DNA from 4 places in the Erwinia rhapontici genome. Region 3 is predicted to be linked to each of the others. Evidence: predicted binding sites of a transcription regulator. Region 3 holds the regulator's gene; each other region holds the start of a gene.
The links. Region 3 encodes Fur, which represses iron uptake genes when iron is present. Its sites were predicted from a motif close to ATAATAATGAGAACNACTATCAA; they were not measured.
Positions count from the first base shown of each region.

Region 1: the regulator Fur is predicted to act here: its motif matches at 1,921-1,943, upstream of LJN55_RS09805 (TonB-dependent siderophore receptor).
Region 2: the regulator Fur is predicted to act here: its motif matches at 2,662-2,684, upstream of LJN55_RS00995 (siderophore-interacting protein).
Region 4: the regulator Fur is predicted to act here: its motif matches at 1,692-1,714, upstream of fes (enterochelin esterase).

Region 1 is NZ_CP085627.1:2,066,882-2,071,359, forward strand. It holds gene LJN55_RS09805 (TonB-dependent siderophore receptor) at 1-1,828, opposite strand, end outside; gene treA (alpha,alpha-trehalase TreA) at 2,089-3,771, opposite strand; gene argC (N-acetyl-gamma-glutamyl-phosphate reductase) at 3,981-4,478, opposite strand, start outside.
Region 2 is NZ_CP085627.1:238,305-242,782, reverse strand. It holds gene LJN55_RS01010 (hypothetical protein) at 1-206, opposite strand, end outside; gene LJN55_RS01005 (helix-turn-helix domain-containing protein) at 220-552, opposite strand; gene LJN55_RS01000 (LysR family transcriptional regulator) at 757-1,668, shown strand; gene LJN55_RS00995 (siderophore-interacting protein) at 1,676-2,581, opposite strand; gene LJN55_RS00990 (GNAT family N-acetyltransferase) at 2,774-3,904, shown strand; gene LJN55_RS00985 (ABC transporter ATP-binding protein) at 3,924-4,478, opposite strand, start outside.
Region 3 is NZ_CP085627.1:1,327,235-1,331,712, reverse strand. It holds gene seqA (replication initiation negative regulator SeqA) at 1-244, opposite strand, end outside; gene ybfF (esterase) at 506-1,270, shown strand; gene ybfE (LexA regulated protein) at 1,383-1,664, shown strand; gene fldA (flavodoxin FldA) at 1,806-2,336, shown strand; gene fur (ferric iron uptake transcriptional regulator) at 2,734-3,177, shown strand; gene mtr (tryptophan permease) at 3,282-4,478, opposite strand, start outside.
Region 4 is NZ_CP085627.1:1,901,928-1,906,405, reverse strand. It holds gene LJN55_RS09065 (TonB-dependent siderophore receptor) at 1-1,486, opposite strand, end outside; gene fes (enterochelin esterase) at 1,821-3,143, shown strand; gene LJN55_RS09055 (MbtH family protein) at 3,145-3,357, shown strand; gene LJN55_RS09050 (non-ribosomal peptide synthetase) at 3,431-4,478, shown strand, end outside.

The DNA.
Region 1 (4,478 bases), 740 kb from region 3:
TCTGATTGGGTGTCAGCAGTGGCGTGTGGCCATCATTGCCGTCCTGCAACTCTTTATAACGTACGTGGTTCAGCGTATATCCGGCGATGGTACTCAGGCGCGGGGTCAGCTGATTACGTGCTTCCAGCTCAAGTCCCTGAGAGTGCACTTTCCCGGCGGGAATGTAGGTGGCGCTGGCAATATCGTTAGAATCACGTGCCGCGACATCTTTCTGCGTCAGGTCATACACGGCAGCGGTGTACAGATCGCTGGTGCCCGGTGGCTGGTATTTCAAACCGGCCTCATACTGCTCAGACGTGGAAGGTTTCAGCAGGTTGCCATCTTTGCCAGGAAGAATGGATGGCGTGACCGCCTGGCTGTAGCTGACGTAAGGCGACAGGCCGTTTTCAAAGGCATACAACAGCGATGCGCGTCCGCTGATGTGATCATCCTGCAGACGATGTTTAACATCGGTGGTGTGATTATCCTGCTCTGACACCATGCGATCATAGCGGCCGGACAGCGTGGCATGCCAGCGATTCCATTCCAGCTCATCCTGCAAATAGACGCCGGACTGATAGTAGCGGCGAGTGGTGTTGTCCTGAGCGGTGACGGCTACACTGTGAGAGGCAGTGGCACCGGTGAAGGGATCGAGTGGGCTGGCACTCCCGTATCCGCTCCAGACATCGTTTTTATACTGATGGTATTCTGCACCCACCACCAGCTTATGCGTCACGTCGCCAGTGGCGAAATCCGCTTCCAGCTGATTGTCCGTTGACCAGGCATCCAGTGAACCGCGTGAGCCACTGTAGCCACGTGCTATCTGGTCACTATCACCGATCCAGCCGTTCTGATACACCTGATCCAGGGCAACGCTGCTGTGCGTGTAGCTGGCATCAGAGCGCACTGCCCATGTCTCATTGAAGCGGTGCGAGAAGGCGTAGCTGTAAACCTGTTCACGCCGTTTGTACTGGTCAACGCTGCTTTCGCCTTCGTTGAAGCCATCCTTTAACCATTTGCCATTATGCTGAGTCAGGTTACCGGAGAGCGGTGTGGAGCCGTGATAACCACCAGAGGGATCTTTTTGCAGGTAGGCACGCAGCAACAGGGAGGTGTCTTCTGACGGCTGCCACAGCAATGACGGCGAAATCGTGTAACGTTCTTCACGTGTATTGTCATACTGCGTATCGCTGGTGCGCGTCATGCCGATCAGGCGGAAGGCCCACTGGTCATTAATCGCATTGGTATAATCAAAGGCGGCCCCTTTGGTATTTTGTGTTCCACCGGTCAGACGGAAATGCCCTTCAGAGACAAACTGCGGGCGTTTCGAGGTCATGTTCACCAGCCCGCCGGGAACGGTCTGACCATACAGCGCAGAGGAGGGACCTTTGATGATATCAAGGCGCTCAAGGAACCAGGGATCGACCTGCATAATATTATGGCTGCCGCCGTCGCTCATCAGGCGCATACCATCGAGGAACAGATTATCGACATCGCCGCCGTGGAAGCCACGCAGGGCAACGGTGTCAAAACGGGTGGCACCCCCACTGAAGTTAGAAAACACCCCTGGCGTATAATTCAGCGCCTGGCCAACGGTATTGGCGGCCTGATCGTCAATCTGCTGGCGGGTGACGACAGACACCGACTGACCGGTGGTGATCAGCGGCTGATCGGTTTTGCTGGCGCCGGTAGACGTGGTTGCGGTATAGCCACGCGTTGGTGAATCGGCGGTCTCCGCGGGCGCTGCCGTCACCACCATCTGGCTGTCAGCAGCGAAAGTCATGCCAGGGGCGGTCATCGCAATGGCGCAGCACAGCACCGATCGCTTCAGGTTAAAAACCAGAGTCATCTTCTTTCCTTGTAGGGTGGATCGAGGGAACTGAAAGCCGATCAGATCCCTCGGGAAAAGGCATTCTTACATAAAAGTAACAAAATATGAGAATAACAATGAGAATTGTTATTGTTATCGTTGATTTTTTCAAGCGTAAATTTTATTTCAGTATCGGAAGGTGTCTGGTGGGCTGCGGAGTCTGGCAGCGTGAGGTGAGGGGGGCCGGGAACGATAAAAAAAGGCGGCACAAAGGCCGCCCGGTCAGGGGTTAATGCAGGTTAAGGTGCTGGTTTAGCCGTGCTGATATCCCCCACATTATTACAGGTCACGCCTTTAGGGCAGTAAAGATCCATTAATTTCAGCGTTACGCCATTGGTCCAGCCAAAGCCATCCTGCAACGGATATTCGCCGCCACCGCCGCCACCCAGTCCTTTACCTTCGACAACGTATTTCTCGACCAGCTTGTGTTCTTTATCGTAGGTGGCCTGCACGTTTTGCAGGAAGCGCATACCGATCTCTTTCGCCAGGTCCTGCTTACCATAGTGATTCAGCCCCTCAACGGCGGCCCACTGCAACGGTGCCCAGCCGTTAGGCGCATCCCACTGCTGGCCGTTGTTGACGGTGGTGGTCACCAGGCCACCTTCTTTCAGCAACTGCGCTTTCACGGCGCTGGCCGTACGGTTAGCGTGATCGTCCGTCGCGGCCTGCACATAGAGCGGGAACAGCGTGGCGGCGGTTAACTGCGGACGGACCTGCGCTTTCTGCCAGTCATAGTCGGCATACCAGCCCTGTTTCTCATCCCACAGATAGCGGTTGATCGCGTCACGACGCTGTGTGGCACGCTCGGCCAGACGCTTGCTTGCACCTTCATTTTTCGCCACCTGGTAAGCGTGGGCGAGGGTATTCTCCAGGTGGAACATCAGGGCATTCAGGTCCACCGGGACAATGCGGGTGGTATGAATGGTAGCCAGATCACCCGGTTTATCGAACCAGCGAGAACTGAAGTCCCAGCCCGATGCGGCCCCGGCTCGCAGGTCGCGATACAGCCCGGCTTTATCGCGCGAAGGGGCTTTCCCGGCGGTGGCGATATCGTCCATCCAGGATTCGGTACGCGGCACATCGCGGGCATCCCAGTAGCGGTTCAGTACGGTGCCGTCTTTAAGCTTAACGACGCGTTTGCTGGCCGAACCGGCGGCTAAGGTGCTGCTGTCAGCATCGGCCATCCAGTAGTTGTACTCTTTTTCCAACTGCGGCAGATATTTGCTGTAGACCGCTTCACCCTCATGTTTTGCCAGCAGATCAACCATCATACTGAAGAACGGGGGCTGCGAGCGGCTGAGATAGTAGCTGCGGTTACCGTTGGGGATATGGCCGTATTTATCCAGCTCAGAGGCAAAGTTATCGACCATATCCTGCACCCGATCCCAGTGACCGCTTTCCGCCAGCCCCAGCATGGTGAAGTAGCTGTCCCAGTAATACACTTCGCGGAAGCGCCCACCCGGGACGACATAAGGCTTCGGCAGCGGCAGCAGCGAATCCCACTGATTGGCCTGGCTGGCGGAGCGCGTCAGCACCGGCCACAGGCCGTTGATATGTTCACGCAGACTCTGGCCAGCGGGCGGGACATATTTGTCCCCCTCTGCGGGCAGGATAAAATTCGTGGCAACAAATCGCTTCAAATCGAAATTGCGCTGCATTTTCTGCATTTGCCAGTCGGTAAGAATGGCCGTCGGATCCTGTTTGGGCACGGCATCAGCAAAAGTTTTCTGGTCGGGGAAAATTTTTGCCGCCTGCACCGCGTGGAACAACGGCCCGAGGCGGATGTCCGGTGGCTGCGGGTTACTGCTCAGCATGCGCTGATTATCTTCCGCCTGAAGCGTGAAGCTGGCGGTCAGCGCGGCGGTGAGCAGCAGGGGGGTAAACAGGCGTGTATTCCATTGACGTTGTTCGACTCTTCTCATTAGCCATTCTCCATGTCCAGACCATGCATGATCTGTAAGTAGTTGAGCAGATTAAAACTTTAGTCGAATTTAACGAAAGGGTAAGGGATCGAAGGGGCAAAGTGTGAGTCAGGTAGGGATTTTAACACCACAATGCGCTGAATGTGGTCGAAAAAATACAGCGGGAATGGCAGGAAACACGGGGACTGGCAGGCCCCCGTGAGGCGATATTACAGATTCACGCAGGTCTCTTCCGGCAGGCCAAGCATCAGATTCAGGTTCTGTACCGCGGCACCCGAGGCGCCTTTGCCGAGGTTATCCAGGCGAGCAACCAGAATGCTCTGGCGCTGCTGTGCATGGCTGAAGACAAACAGTTCCATATTATTGGTATTATTCAGCGCTTCCGGCAGCAGGTAAGGGGCGGTATCGGCATCCAGGCTGTTCAGTGCATTCACGTGAATAAACCGCTGGCCGTGATAGAAGTCAGCCAGCGCCTGCTGTAACGTTTCGCCATCCACATCATTCAGCGGAATAAACACCAGCATACCCTGCGCATAGTCACCGACGGACGGCTGGAAGATCGGCTTGCTGCTCAACCCACTCCACGCCTGAATCTCTTTCAGGTGTTTATGATCAAAGCCCAGGCCGTAGGCGGCAAACCCGGTGCCTGCCTGCTGGTATTTTTCGATCATCGCTTTGCCGCCGCCGCTGTAGCCGGATACGGCGTT
Region 2 (4,478 bases), 1.1 Mb from region 3:
GGCAGCGCCTCTTCATTACTGCCCTGTGGCAGCAAATCGTTAATCGGGCGCATCATCTTTTTCATCTGGCGCTCATAGCCGAACGGGCTGCCCTGACCGCTGTCGGTCTGCATCGTAAGCTGTGGCTGACTTGCCGCAAAGGCCTGGGTGAAAGGATGAAGAGACAGCACCGCCAGCACGGCGGCCATTTTAGTCAACTGGCGCACGGGTCCTCCGGACTTAATGATATTGACGGAACTGAATGCGGTAATCGCGCGGGGTAACATTGAAGTGCTTTTTAAACACCCGCTGGAAGCACTGCTGGGAAGAGAAACCGAGGTCCATCGAGATCGCCATAATGCTTTTGGTCGAACTGACCAGGCAGCGTGCAGCCTGATCAAGACGGCGGCTGCGAATAAACGTCGCCAGGGTGATGCCCCTTTGCTCTTTAAACGCACGTTGCAGGTGCCACTTCGAATAGCCAGATTTTGCCGCCACGGCTTCAATATTGAGGCCTTCTTCTAAGTGATCGTCGATCCAGTCGACGATAACGTCCACGATTTCATTTTTCATTTTTAGCTCCGCGATGACGGGCGCATGACGCCCACTCCTGCCTTAAAAGAACAAGGAAGTTATTTATTATTTTGATTTTATTGAAGTAATTACGATATGAAAAAAAAGGGAGAACATATCAAAAAAACGTGGAAGGGATGGTATTAGACCGCTTAAAATAGTTCAAATAGATAATATAAATCTTTGATAATAGATAAGGGCTATATGCCAGCTAACATGGATCTCAACCTGGTGCGGGTATTTATCGCCATTTATGAAACCCAAAGTGTCAGCGGGGCTGCCGAACGTTTGTTCATTACTCAGCCCTCTGCCAGCTATGCCCTAGCCCGGCTGCGGGTTGCGACGGGTAACGAGCTGTTTAAACGCAGCCGTAAAGGGATGCAACCGACTCCCACCGCCAGTCAGCTCTATACGGTTTTTAAAAAGTCTCTCAGTGGCATTGAGAAGGCGGTGGCAGACACCCGCAGCTTCTCTCCGGACACATCCTTTCACAAATTTCGTCTCGCCCTCTCTGACCTTGGCGAACTGCTGTTGCTACCCGGTCTGGTGAAACATCTGCGCGCCGTTGCCCCTAACGTGCAGCTGGAGGTGATCCCGGTAGAGATGCGAAAACTGGATGAATGGTTGCTGACCGGAAAGGTCGATGCCGCGCTGTGTAGCCGTAACGAGAGTATTTCGCTGGCGCAGCGTGACCGGATTATGGACGAGTGTTATGTCTGCCTGTTGAACGACCAGCACCCGCGCATTGGCGACACCCTGACGCTGGATGCCTACCTGGAGGAACAACACATTATTGTGTCGACCATCAGCGGGCATTATATGGTGGAAGAGCGGATAAAAGAGTATGGCTATGAGCGCCGCATTGCACTGGAAGTCCCGCACTTTGCGGCGCTGGGCGAGCTGATTGCCTCCAGCGAACTGCTGGTGACGCTGCCCTCCAGCGCGGCGAAAATCTATGTCGCGCGAGGCAACGGGCGCATCATCGAACTGCCGTTTGAGCTACCGAATCTTGAGGTGTACCTGTACGGGCACACCGAGATCGGGGATATCACCGCCAAAACCTGGTTCTATAACCTGCTGAAAAACGTCAGCCCACTGCTGATGGTCCGCCGGTAACAGAGGGTTAGTCGTTGCGGCGCGGGCCACGGCTCCAGTAGGCCATAAAACTGATGCACTCCGGCGACAGGCCGCGCTCACCAATCAGATAGCGGCGCAGTTGTTTAACGGCGCTGGACTCGGCAGCAACCCAGCCATGAAAGCGTTTATCTCCGCTATCGGCACGGTCCCAGAGGATATCGCCATCCTTCTCTTCATGCAGCTCACCGCGCACCAACGCACTTTCCGGCAGCATCACCCGCTGCTGCACCGCCTGCAGTAACGCTTCACCATGAGAGGCACCGGTTTCTTCACGCGGCAGCCAGTGGATGTCGGCAAAAGTATAGTGGCTGAGATCAACACAGTCGCCGCGTTTCGGCATTTCCAGGAACATCTGTAACTGCGGCGGGTTGCTCCAGCCAGCCAGCTGTTCAAGGATCGCTTTCGCCGCCGGGAGTGCCGTTTCATCTGCAACGACCAGCGCGCGCTCCACGTCAGGGTGCGGGTCCCACTCGTAGCCACCGCTGCTGGTCGGGCAGGCGCGATTTGGTGCCACCATTTGCAGCGCTGCACCCGGCTCAGCATTCAGCGCCCAGGCCGAAGCCGGGCCTTCGGTACCGTGCATCACAAACTCGACTTCTACTTCTCCGGCATCAGCATTGACGTGACGAAGGGTATAGGTACGGGCAATCGGACGGATATCCTGCGGCATCGCGCGGGCTGTTTCCCACCAGGTTTTATCACCCTCATCGGTCAACGTTGAGGGCGTGCCGTCGAGGGAAGGAAACAGCAGTTTTATCCGCTGATCCGGTGCATCCATTTTCATCTGACGCACGTCATCACCGCTGAATACGCAGCACAGCATCGAAGGAGAAAGTACCTGCTTACGCGCCAGCACTACATTAAACAAGCGATAACCCTGAACACTCGCCATAAACCCGCCTTGTAAACCTGAAAGCCGCGCACGTGTGATAACGCACATAAGGTCGGCAAGAATAGCAAAGCCAGATGATAATGAGAATGAGAACGAGGCTTCTTTACATCACCCTCGTGGAATAACGGATTGATCCCGGCGCAAAAAGCCGTCAACGTAGCGCTTTCCCTGTGGTAAATGCGGAGCACGCCGATGTCCCTGACTGTCCTGACGCAACTGGCCGATATTCCGGCCAGTCAGTGGGATGCCCTGGCCCCCAACTCTCAGCCTTTTTTACGTCATGCTTTTCTCTCCACTCTGGAAGAGAGCGGTGCGGTCAGCCGCGCTTCGGGCTGGCTGCCGCAGCATTTGCTGTGGATGGAAGAGGGAACGCCGCGTGCGGCCATGCCTGGCTACGCGAAAAATCATTCGATGGGAGAATACGTTTTCGATCACGCCTGGGCAGAGGCCAGCGAGCGGGCAGGGATTCCTTATTATCCGAAGTGGCTGTCGGCGGTGCCATTCAGTCCGGTCAGCGGCGCACGACTGCTTGGGAGCGATCGCCAGGCCGCGCAGCTGTTACAGGCCTTACCTGCGTTTCTGGCCGAACGGCAGCTCTTCAGCGGCCATATTAATTTCAGCGATGAGCGTATTCACCAGGGGCTGGAGCAGGATCCGCGCTGGCTGCCGCGCCTCGGCTGCCAGTATCACTGGCACAACCGGGGTTTTCGCGATTTCCAGGATTTTCTCGACCTCCTCACCTCGCGCAAGCGCAAACAGCTGCGCAAAGAGCGCGAGCTGGTTGCCAGCCAGGGCGTGGAGTTTGTCTGGTATCAGGGCGCAGAGGTGACGGAGGCGCAGTGGGATTTTGTTTACGCCTGTTACGCCAATACCTACCGCGTGCGCGGCCGTCAGCCTTACCTGCCGCGCCTGTTTTTCAGCCTGTTGGCCGAGCGCATGCCGGAAGCGATTCGCGTGGTGATCGCCAGCCAGCACGGAGAGCCGGTGGCCATGGCGTTCAGTCTGGTGGATGGCAACACCTTCTACGGCCGCTACTGGGGTTGCCTGGAAGAGTTCAACCGCCTGCATTTTGAAACCTGCTTCTATCAGGGGATGGAGTACGCCATTGAGCACGGGCTGCAGCGTTTTGATGCCGGTGCTCAGGGTGAACATAAGCTGATTCGTGGTTTCGAACCGGTGCTGACAGAATCCTGGCACCTGCTGCGCCACGCCGGGCTGCACGATGCGGTCGCCGATTTCCTGCATCAGGAGCGTGAAGGCGTGCGCAACTGGGCAGAGGAAGCCAAAGCCTCGCTACCGTGGCGGCAGCCCGACGGGCAGTGATACCCGTCGGGCATGACCATCATCCTTCGCCGACAAATCCGCCGGTCTGGTGGCGCCACAGGCGCGCATACAGGCCGCCTTTTGCCAGCAGTTCGCTGTGGCTGCCAATTTCGGCAATCCGGCCCTGCTCCAGCACCACCAGCCTATCCATACGGGCGATGGTCGATAGCCGGTGGGCAATCGCAATCACGGTTTTCTCTCCCATCAACGTCTCCAGGCTCTCCTGAATCGCCGCTTCCACTTCGGAATCCAGCGCGGAAGTGGCTTCGTCCATAATCAGAATCGGCGCATCCTTCAGCAGTACGCGGGCAATCGCAATACGCTGGCGCTGCCCACCGGACAACTTCACGCCGCGTTCACCCACCTGGGCATCCAGCCCGGTGCGGCCCTGCGGATCGGACAGCAGGGGAATAAATTCATCGGCTCTCGCCTGATGAATAGCGCGCGTTAACGCCTCTTCGCTGGCATCCGGCCGACCGTACAGCAGGTTCTCGCGAATCGAACGGTGCAGCAGGGAGGTATCCTGGGTGATCATCCCAATCTGTGCACGCAGGCTCTCCTGAGTGACATCGGC
Region 3 (4,478 bases):
CGTACTCATCCGAAAGCAACAGCTCACGTACCGCACGAACACGATCCTGCGGTCGGGATTCAGATTTAATACCTGCAGCGGCAGGTTCTTTCGCTGCCGCTGCAGCATTCGCCGCCACAGGAGCAGTTTGACCCGCAGTGAACTTCAGCATACGGCGCAAAATATCGGATGCGCTTTCACCAATATGCTGAGTGTGGCTGGCAATATAACGGTATAGCTCTTCGTCGACTTCTATCGTTTTCATCTTTATCCAGTACGGTTGTTGCTAGTATCAGAACCGGTTGTTCGGGGACAACAATCCACGCAACCATCATGACGTTGAGCCGATCCAGTTCTAACATCAGGATTATAAAGTTAAATCCCGCCAGGGTGTAGCGCCAGACCCGTTTCAGGGCAAAAGTCGGAATATGCCGCAAAAAGATCATACCCGCCATTCGCGCCAGCGGCAGAAATTGTGGGATCCATGATACCCTAAGCCTTGGTGCCAACTGTAAGAACTTTCTCTATGAATTTGAATTTTCGCCTGCAATCTGAACAATCCGCCACTGACGGGCTTCCACTGGTATTGATCCACGGTTTATTTGGTAGCCTGGATAACCTCGGCGTACTGGCCCGGGGATTAAAAGACGATCGCCGTTTGATTCAACTCGATGTCCGAAACCACGGTTTGTCTCCGCGTGCGCAAAAGATGGATTATGCGTTAATGGCTCAGGATGTCCTGGACACGCTTGACGCGATGCAGGTCGATCGTTTCAGCGTGATCGGTCACTCGATGGGGGGGAAGATCGCCATGGCGATTACCGCACTGGCGCCCGATCGTGTTGAGGAGATCGTAGTGATTGATATCGCTCCTGTGGCCTACACCACGCGTCATCATGACGATATTTTTGCCGCACTGAATGCGGTGACTGAGGCCGGTATCACCACGCGCAGCGAAGCTACTGCCCTGATGCGTCAAAGTATCAGTGAAGAAGGCGTTATCCAGTTTTTACTCAAGTCGTTCCACGAGGGTGTTTGGCGTTTCAACGTTCCGGCGCTGCTGGCATGTTATGAAAACATCATTGGCTGGGAGCCATTGGCCCCCTGGTCACATCCTGTGCTGTTCATTCGTGGGGAGCGTTCTCCCTATTTGGCCGATGCATATCGCGATGCACTGTTAACCCAGTTCCCGCAGGCGCGTGCCCATGTCATCACCGGCGCAGGGCATTGGGTACATGCTGAGAAACCCGATGCGGTATTACGTGCAATCCGACGTTTTTTAGCGCTGTGAAAACCATTTTCGCTGGGGTATGATGGCGCGCTAAAATTTTGCCGCTGCTGATTATCAGACGGCATAACGGCCCTATTCATCAGCAATCCAGCCTTTCAGTATTACGATTCCTATGGCAAAAGAGAACACGGACCGCACAACGATCGATCTGTTTGCAGATGAACGACGTCCGGGACGACCCAAGACTAATCCGCTGACGCGTGATGAGCAGTTGCGTATCAACAAACGCAATCAGCTCAAGCGCGATAAAGTGCGCGGCCTGAAGCGTGTCGAACTGAAAATGAACAGCGACGCGGTTGATGTCCTGAATCAGCTAGCTTTCGAGCGCAATATCAGCCGCAGTGAACTGATCGAAGAAATGCTGCTGGAACAGTTGCAACGTCATCCGTCCTGATGGTATCAGGGCCTTAGCACTCAGCGACAAAACCGGCAGCATTACTCATTTATCCGCTCACGACGGTCTGTTATCATTAGCGATATCTGCGAAAAAATCAGCAGTCACCATATCATTAAGATTCAAGAGGTTATTAAACTCATGGCACTCGTCGGCATTTTCTTTGGTAGCGATACAGGCAATACCGAAAACATTGCAAAAATGATCCAGAAGCAACTGGGGAAAGATGTTGCAGAAGTTCGTGATATTGCTAAAAGCAGCAAAGAAGACCTTGAAGCCTTTGATATTCTGCTGCTTGGCATCCCAACCTGGTACTACGGTGAAGCCCAGTGCGACTGGGATGACTTCTTCCCAACGCTGGAAGAAATCGACTTCAACGGTAAACTGGTTGCGCTGTTTGGTTGCGGCGATCAGGAAGACTATTCCGAGTATTTCTGCGATGCAATGGGCACCATCCGCGACATCATTGAGCCGAACGGCGCAGTGATTGTCGGCCACTGGCCGAGCGAAGGTTACCATTTCGAGGCTTCGAAAGGCATGGCAGATGATAACCATTTCCTTGGCCTGGCCATTGATGAAGATCGCCAGCCAGAGCTCACCAACGAACGCGTTGAAAATTGGGTAAAACAAATTTTTGATGAACTTCAGCTAAAAGATATCATCGAAGCATAACCATAGCCGCTTGATGTGGGAGCTATCTCACATCAAGTAAGTGGTTTTTCCTATAGAAGTAATAGATACATGTTTGTAACTTTCATCTGCAAAACTGTACAATAACCCCATCGGTTACCCGCTTACTCAGCACCTGCCCCACTCTTTGAGGATGTGAGTCGCCCAAAGAGCGGTGAAGATGATGCAGATTGAAATGTTAACCCAGCCTAATTCGGGCGCGTGCTACCCTGGATGTAATGACACTTATCCTTACATCCATTGCGGTTTCAGGCACCCCTTATGGTTTTCATTTCGGAGTATCAGTTCTATACTGAGACGCACTCATCTTTTAGCGTCGACCGATGTTCAGGGCTTTTCAGCCACTAAGTGACTAGCAAAGTAACAGGACAATATCCGCATGACTGACAATAACACCGCATTAAAGAAGGCCGGCCTGAAAGTCACGCTTCCCCGACTGAAAATTCTGGAAGTGCTTCAGGAACCAGAGGGCCATCATGTCAGTGCGGAAGACTTGTACAAACGCCTGATTGATATGGGCGAAGAAATTGGTCTGGCCACCGTTTACCGCGTGCTGAACCAATTTGATGATGCGGGGATCGTTACCCGCCATAACTTTGAAGGCGGTAAATCCGTTTTCGAACTGACTCAGCAGCACCATCACGATCACCTGATCTGCCTGGACTGCGGTAAAGTTATTGAGTTCAGAGACGAATACATTGAGGAACGTCAGCGTGAAATCGCCACGCGTCACGGTATCAAACTGAGCAACCATAGCCTGTATCTTTATGGCCATTGTTCTCTGGGTGACTGTCGTGAAGACGAGACTCTGCACGACAAATAATCTGCACTGTTCAGTGTAAAAACCGGTGGCTTGCCACCGGTTTTTTTATGCCTGCGTTATAGCGATTCCTCCCGGCTAAAACGCTGCCAATCTGTCTCAAAAGGTTATCGCGTATAGAGCGGCAGCCAGCCACCATATGAAAGCAACGAGACCACGGCATTCAGTGCACCAAACAGCAGAACCAGCACAATCGGTGCCATCCCCCCTCTGACTCGCCACGTGGCAGTGGCAAAACGTCGACGTGACTGCCAGGCTAGTAGCGCTGGCGTGACAACAGCCCACAACGTCGCGGCCAGCCCGGCATAACCGATTGCCAGCAGAAAACCGTTGGGCCAGATCATCGCGGCAGTTAGCGGCAGAATAAACGTCAGCAGCGTGGTTTTTAATCTTCCGGACGCGGAGTTATCCAGTTTAAAGAGATCGGCAAGGTAATCAAAAAAGCCAAGACTGACACCGAGGAATGAACAGGCAACGGCGAAGTTAGAGAAGATATCCAGTAACAGATTCAGAGAGCGATTGTGCAGTACGCCGGATAACGCCCCCACCAGTACGTCAATATTACCGCCTTGCGCGGCAATCGCTTTAAATTCGCTGCGGGGAATATTGCCCATCGTGCCGATGATCCAGATAAAGTAAATCATCAGAGCCAGCAGCGTGCCGTAAATCAGGCAACGGCTCACGCGGCCTGCATTCTTATGGTAGTAAGTCGTCAACCCGGCAATGTTGCCATGGTAGCCGAAGGAGGCCAGACAAAACGGCACCACTATCCAGAGATATCGCAGATAATCGCGATCGGCTCCCTGGCTGTCGAGCAGAATAGCCGGCTGAACATGCCACAGCAGGCCGCCAAAAATCATCAGAAAGGTGAGGATCTTCGCGCCGAGAAAAATCAGCGTCATCCGGCTGACAACCGCTGTTCCCAGCCAGATAAACAGCGCCACCAGTAGCGTAAAGAGCAGCCCAGCCATACGTGCCGATATTCCGACATTTAATTGATTGAGGCTGTGCTGAATAATCGCGCCACTGGCAGAAATGTACGCATAGGTGAGGATCCCCAGCACAAAGACCACGGACAAACCGTTGATCAGGTTCCAGCCACGCCCAAGTAAATCGCGTGTGACCGTATCAAAACTCGCCCCGATGGGATAATGCAGGCTGGCTTCCAGATACAGTAATCCGGACAGCAGCATACAGAACCAGGTCACGATCAGCAGCGCGGAGGACCAGGCAAACCAGGCACCGGACATCACTACCGGCAGCGAGAACATCCCGGCACCAATAATGGTGCCACTGATAATCAA
Region 4 (4,478 bases), 570 kb from region 3:
CGTACAGCAGGCCTGCACGGCCAGTGAACTTGTTATCATTCTGCTGAGTGTCGCTGTTATCGGTACGATCCAGCGTACGGATTTCGCTCCAGTCATTACGACCTGACAGCACCAGGTTCCAGCGGTTCCACTCCAGCTGGTCCTGTAAATAGACACCAACCTGATGCAGTCTCTTACGCGTGCTGGTGACCAGGGAGAAGTCACTTTCATCAATATCAATGCTGGTCGGATTAGCCCAGTCAAGAATGTAACGATCTCCGCTGTCACGCCACAACTTGCTGTCAACATCGCTCCATTTATAGTCCAGCCCGCCAATCACGGTGTGATTAACGTCACCGGTCTCAAACTTCCCTTTCAGCTGGTTATCCATCGCCAGTTCATCCGTCATGATTTTATCATGCTGTGGACGGCGGTTGATCGAGTGGTCGTTATCCGCATCCCAGGTATACACCAGATACTTGTAAGACTCACTCATATGGCTGTAACGCACGTTCTGCTGGAATGACACCGCGTCGTTAAAGTTGTGATCGAAGATATAACCGATAGACGTTTGTTCACGCTTCGCTTCGTTGTAGCTCGGGTCGCTGACGTTAAAGTCGTAAGGGATATAGCCTGCGCTACTCTCTTTCAGCGAGCCGGACATCGGCAGGAAGTTACGGTAACCGGCTTTAGGTTCATTCTGGTAGCTGGTTAACAGCGTAAAGCTGGTGTCTTCATTTGGCAGCCAGGTAATCGCCGGAGCAATCGCCATACGCTGTTGTTTGTTGTTTTTAACAAACTCATGTTTGGTGCTGGCAATACCGTTCAGGCGATAGAACAGGGTGTTGTCATCATTCAGCTGACCGCCGAAGTCAAATGCGGCCTCACCAAAATGCTGATTGCCAGTGCTGAGTTTGACCTCATGAATGCTCTCAGCGGTTGGGCGCTTGCTGGTCATATTGATCAGACCGCCCGGGTTCACCTGGCCATACAGTACCGATGCCGGGCCATGTACCATTTCCACACGCTCTAACAACCAGGGATCGATCTGCCCTGCTGCTCCGGCCTGGCCGGACAAGCCGTAGCTCAGCCCATCCAGGAATTTAGGCGCATAACGGAAGCCGCGGCTGATCACTTCGTCATTACGGTTCGAGTTACCACGGTAGTTGGTCACCACGCCACTGGTGTAGCTCAGCGCATCAGAGACTGAAGCCGCCGCCTGATCGTCCATCTGATCGCGCGTCACCACAGAAATGGATTGCGGGGTTTTACGCAGCGGTGTGGCGGTCTTGGTGCCTGAAGCGCTCTCTTTCGCTACGATCCCTTTGGTCGGGGCGGTGACGCTTTCCTGGGTGTCTGCGGTGACCGTCAGCGTATTTTCGGCTTCGGTGGCTGCCTGCACGGCGGGCGCCATCAGCAGGGCTGAAGCCAGTAATAAACGCAGGGTGTGTTTGTCTGAACGAACTGCAATGCCTGGTATTGCCTGTTTTTTAATCTTATTAAACATGTTCTGGTATCCCGTCTGAACAGATTTGCTGATAAAAAAAACCCGTTAAAACCCGCCAATGGTTAAGGAGAACTGATTGGCCGCGGTGAAAGGTGAGAATCACGTTTGCCACTACTTTCGTCGATTCTTCTGCCCTTCTTAAGAAAACCGATATTTACGTACAACTTACAGGCCCTTAAGAAAGTTGCGACGCATCTTATTGCAAATGCAAACTATTCTCAATACTATTTGTATTAGCGTCATTTACTGTAAGAGAGATTAAAGTCCCTCCTTTTAAGTAATTAAATGTAAATTAAGGAAAATTATCGTGACAACACGGCACACATTATGGCCGATGCGTCAGCCCGCAGGTCATGCAGCACAGCTGCTGGCCGCCGATAACGTGGGTGAAGAGAGCTGGTGGCGGCGCATTGCGCAACATGGCACGCCACTGGTTGAAGCCTTTGCTGAAGGAACAGTCCGGATGAACTATTTCTGGCGTGACCCGGCAGGTGACGAAACCCGCTCTGCGATACATCAGGTTTATGTGGATATTAACTGCGTGACCGACCACCACAGCCCGCAGCCGCAAAGTTTGCAACGCCTGGCGGGAACCGATGTCTGGCACTGGTCAACGGAGATTGATGAGCACTGGCGTGGCAGTTACAGCCTGATCCCGGTAAACGCTGAGCAACTCCCCCCCACTTTTAGCACCGATGACGACACACGCCGCAAACAACAGCGCGAATGGTGGATATCTCTGTTCCCGCTGGCGATTGCCGACCCGTTAAATCGCAGCTGTGCCCACCTCAACAGCCGCGGGCACGCGCTGTCGGCCGCGCATATGCCCGCGGCGCCGGACCAGTCTGCGTGGCACGCGCTGGACAGCGGACAGCCGATACACCCCGATAACCACCAGCTGCAACAATTTACCTGGGACAGCGCCCTGCTGGGGAATCAGCGCCGTATCTGGCTCTATACCACGGGCAGTACAGCGATCCCAGAGCAGCGCCCGCTGGTGATTCTGCTGGATGGACAGAACTGGGCAGACGGACAACCGCTTTATTCCGCGCTGCATGCCGAAACCGACAGCGGCCATCTGCCCGCCGCCTGCTGGCTGTTGATTGATGTGATTAACGGTGACTGGCGCGAAAAAGAGCTGCCCTGCAATGCTGAATTCTGGCAGGCGGTGCAGCAGGAATTGCTGCCGCTGGCGCGCAGCCGTGTGGAATTCAGTGAAGAGGCCGACCGTACCGTGGTCGCCGGGCAAAGTTACGGCGGCCTGGCGGCGATGTATGCCGGGCTGCACTGGCCCGGGCGCTTTGGCCGCATCCTCAGCCAGTCTGGCTCCTTCTGGTGGCCAAACGTCCGCCTGGTCACCCACTTTTCCGAAGCCGGAGAGCAGGAGATGGGCTGGCTGACCGGGCAGGTCATCAAGGGTGTACTGCCTGCCAGCCGCTTAAAGATCTTCCAGGAAGCGGGCGATCGCGAAGCCGATATGGCCTGGGTTAACCAACAGATGCGTCAGGCGCTGCTCGCAGGCGGGCATGACATTAATTTCCGAATTTTCTCCGGCGGGCATGATGCCCTGTGCTGGCGCGGCGGGCTGCTGGACGGCTTACGCTGGCTACTCGCCGACTTTATTACACCTCCCTATTCTGGAAAGACAGGTAATTAACATGACCGAACAACAAAATCCCTTCGACGATGAAACCCTCGACTTCCTGGTGCTGCTCAATGCACGCCAGCAATACAGCCTGTGGCCAGCGTTTTCCGACGTTCCTGCTGGCTGGAAGGCCGTGAGCGGCCCGGATACTCGCGCCGAATGCATTCGTTACATCGAAGAAAACTGGCACGACATGCGCCCCGCCGTGCTGAAAACGGCAGGTTAGCCAGCCCGGGCGGCCGGAAAAAAGGTCGCCCCTACGGGATCAGTTTTTACCTCTTACGACAGGAATTGCCACCGTGTCAGAAGCTCAGATCACGCCTGAAATACAGGCCGAATTTACCGAATATCCGCTGGTTGCGGCGCAGCCAGGGATCTGGATTGCCGATCAGATCGCCAGCGCAAGAAACACCTTTGCCGTTGCCCACTACAGTGAACTGCATGGCGATATTGACCGTCCGATGCTGGATAGGGCGATCCGCCAGGCGATGTCCGAAGCCGATACCGTGCAGGCCACCTTTGGCCTCTCTGATGAAGGCAGCGCCGTGCAGCGACTCCCTCATACGCGTACCCCAGAACAGGTACAGCCTGTTGAATGGGTTGATTTCAGCCCACGCAGCGATGCCGTGCAGGCCGCGCACGACCTGATGCAGGCCGATCTGGCCGCCGATCTGCCCGCAGACGGTGCCCGCCCGCTGTACCGCCAGCTGATGATCCGCGTGAGTGACGATCGCTGGTTCTGGTATCAGCGCTACCACCATCTGATGCTCGACGGCTTCAGCTTTGAGGCCCTGACACGCCGCGTGGCAGCGATCTATCAGGCGTTGCGTGCGGGTGAAACACCGGCGGCATCGCCGTTTATCTCCTTTGGCGAAGTGGTCGCTGAGTATCAGGCCTGGCAGCATTCACCCGCCTGTGAACGTGCCGCCCTGTTCTGGCAACAGCACGCAGAGCACTTCCCGACGGCGATTTCGCTCTCCAGCGAAACCTTTACCGCCAGCGCCCACGGCGCACCGTTAAAACAACAGGTGATCCTGCCCCCGGCGTTGCTGGCGGCGCTGACCCATCAGCCCGGCTTGCAGGAGAACGCCCCGGCAGAAATTGCCAGCGCCCTGCTGGTCGCCTATCTGGCACGCATCAGCGGTGAATCCCGCCTGAGCATTGGTTTCCCGTTTATGCGCCGCATGGGTTCCGCCGCGCTGGCCGCCACCGGCCCGGTGGTCAACGTTCTGCCGCTGCTGCTGGATATTGAAGACAGCATGACGCTGGCCGATATCAGCCGGGCCTTACAGAGCGAGATTAAACAGGTTCGCCGCCATCAACGTTACGAGGCAGAACAACTGCGCC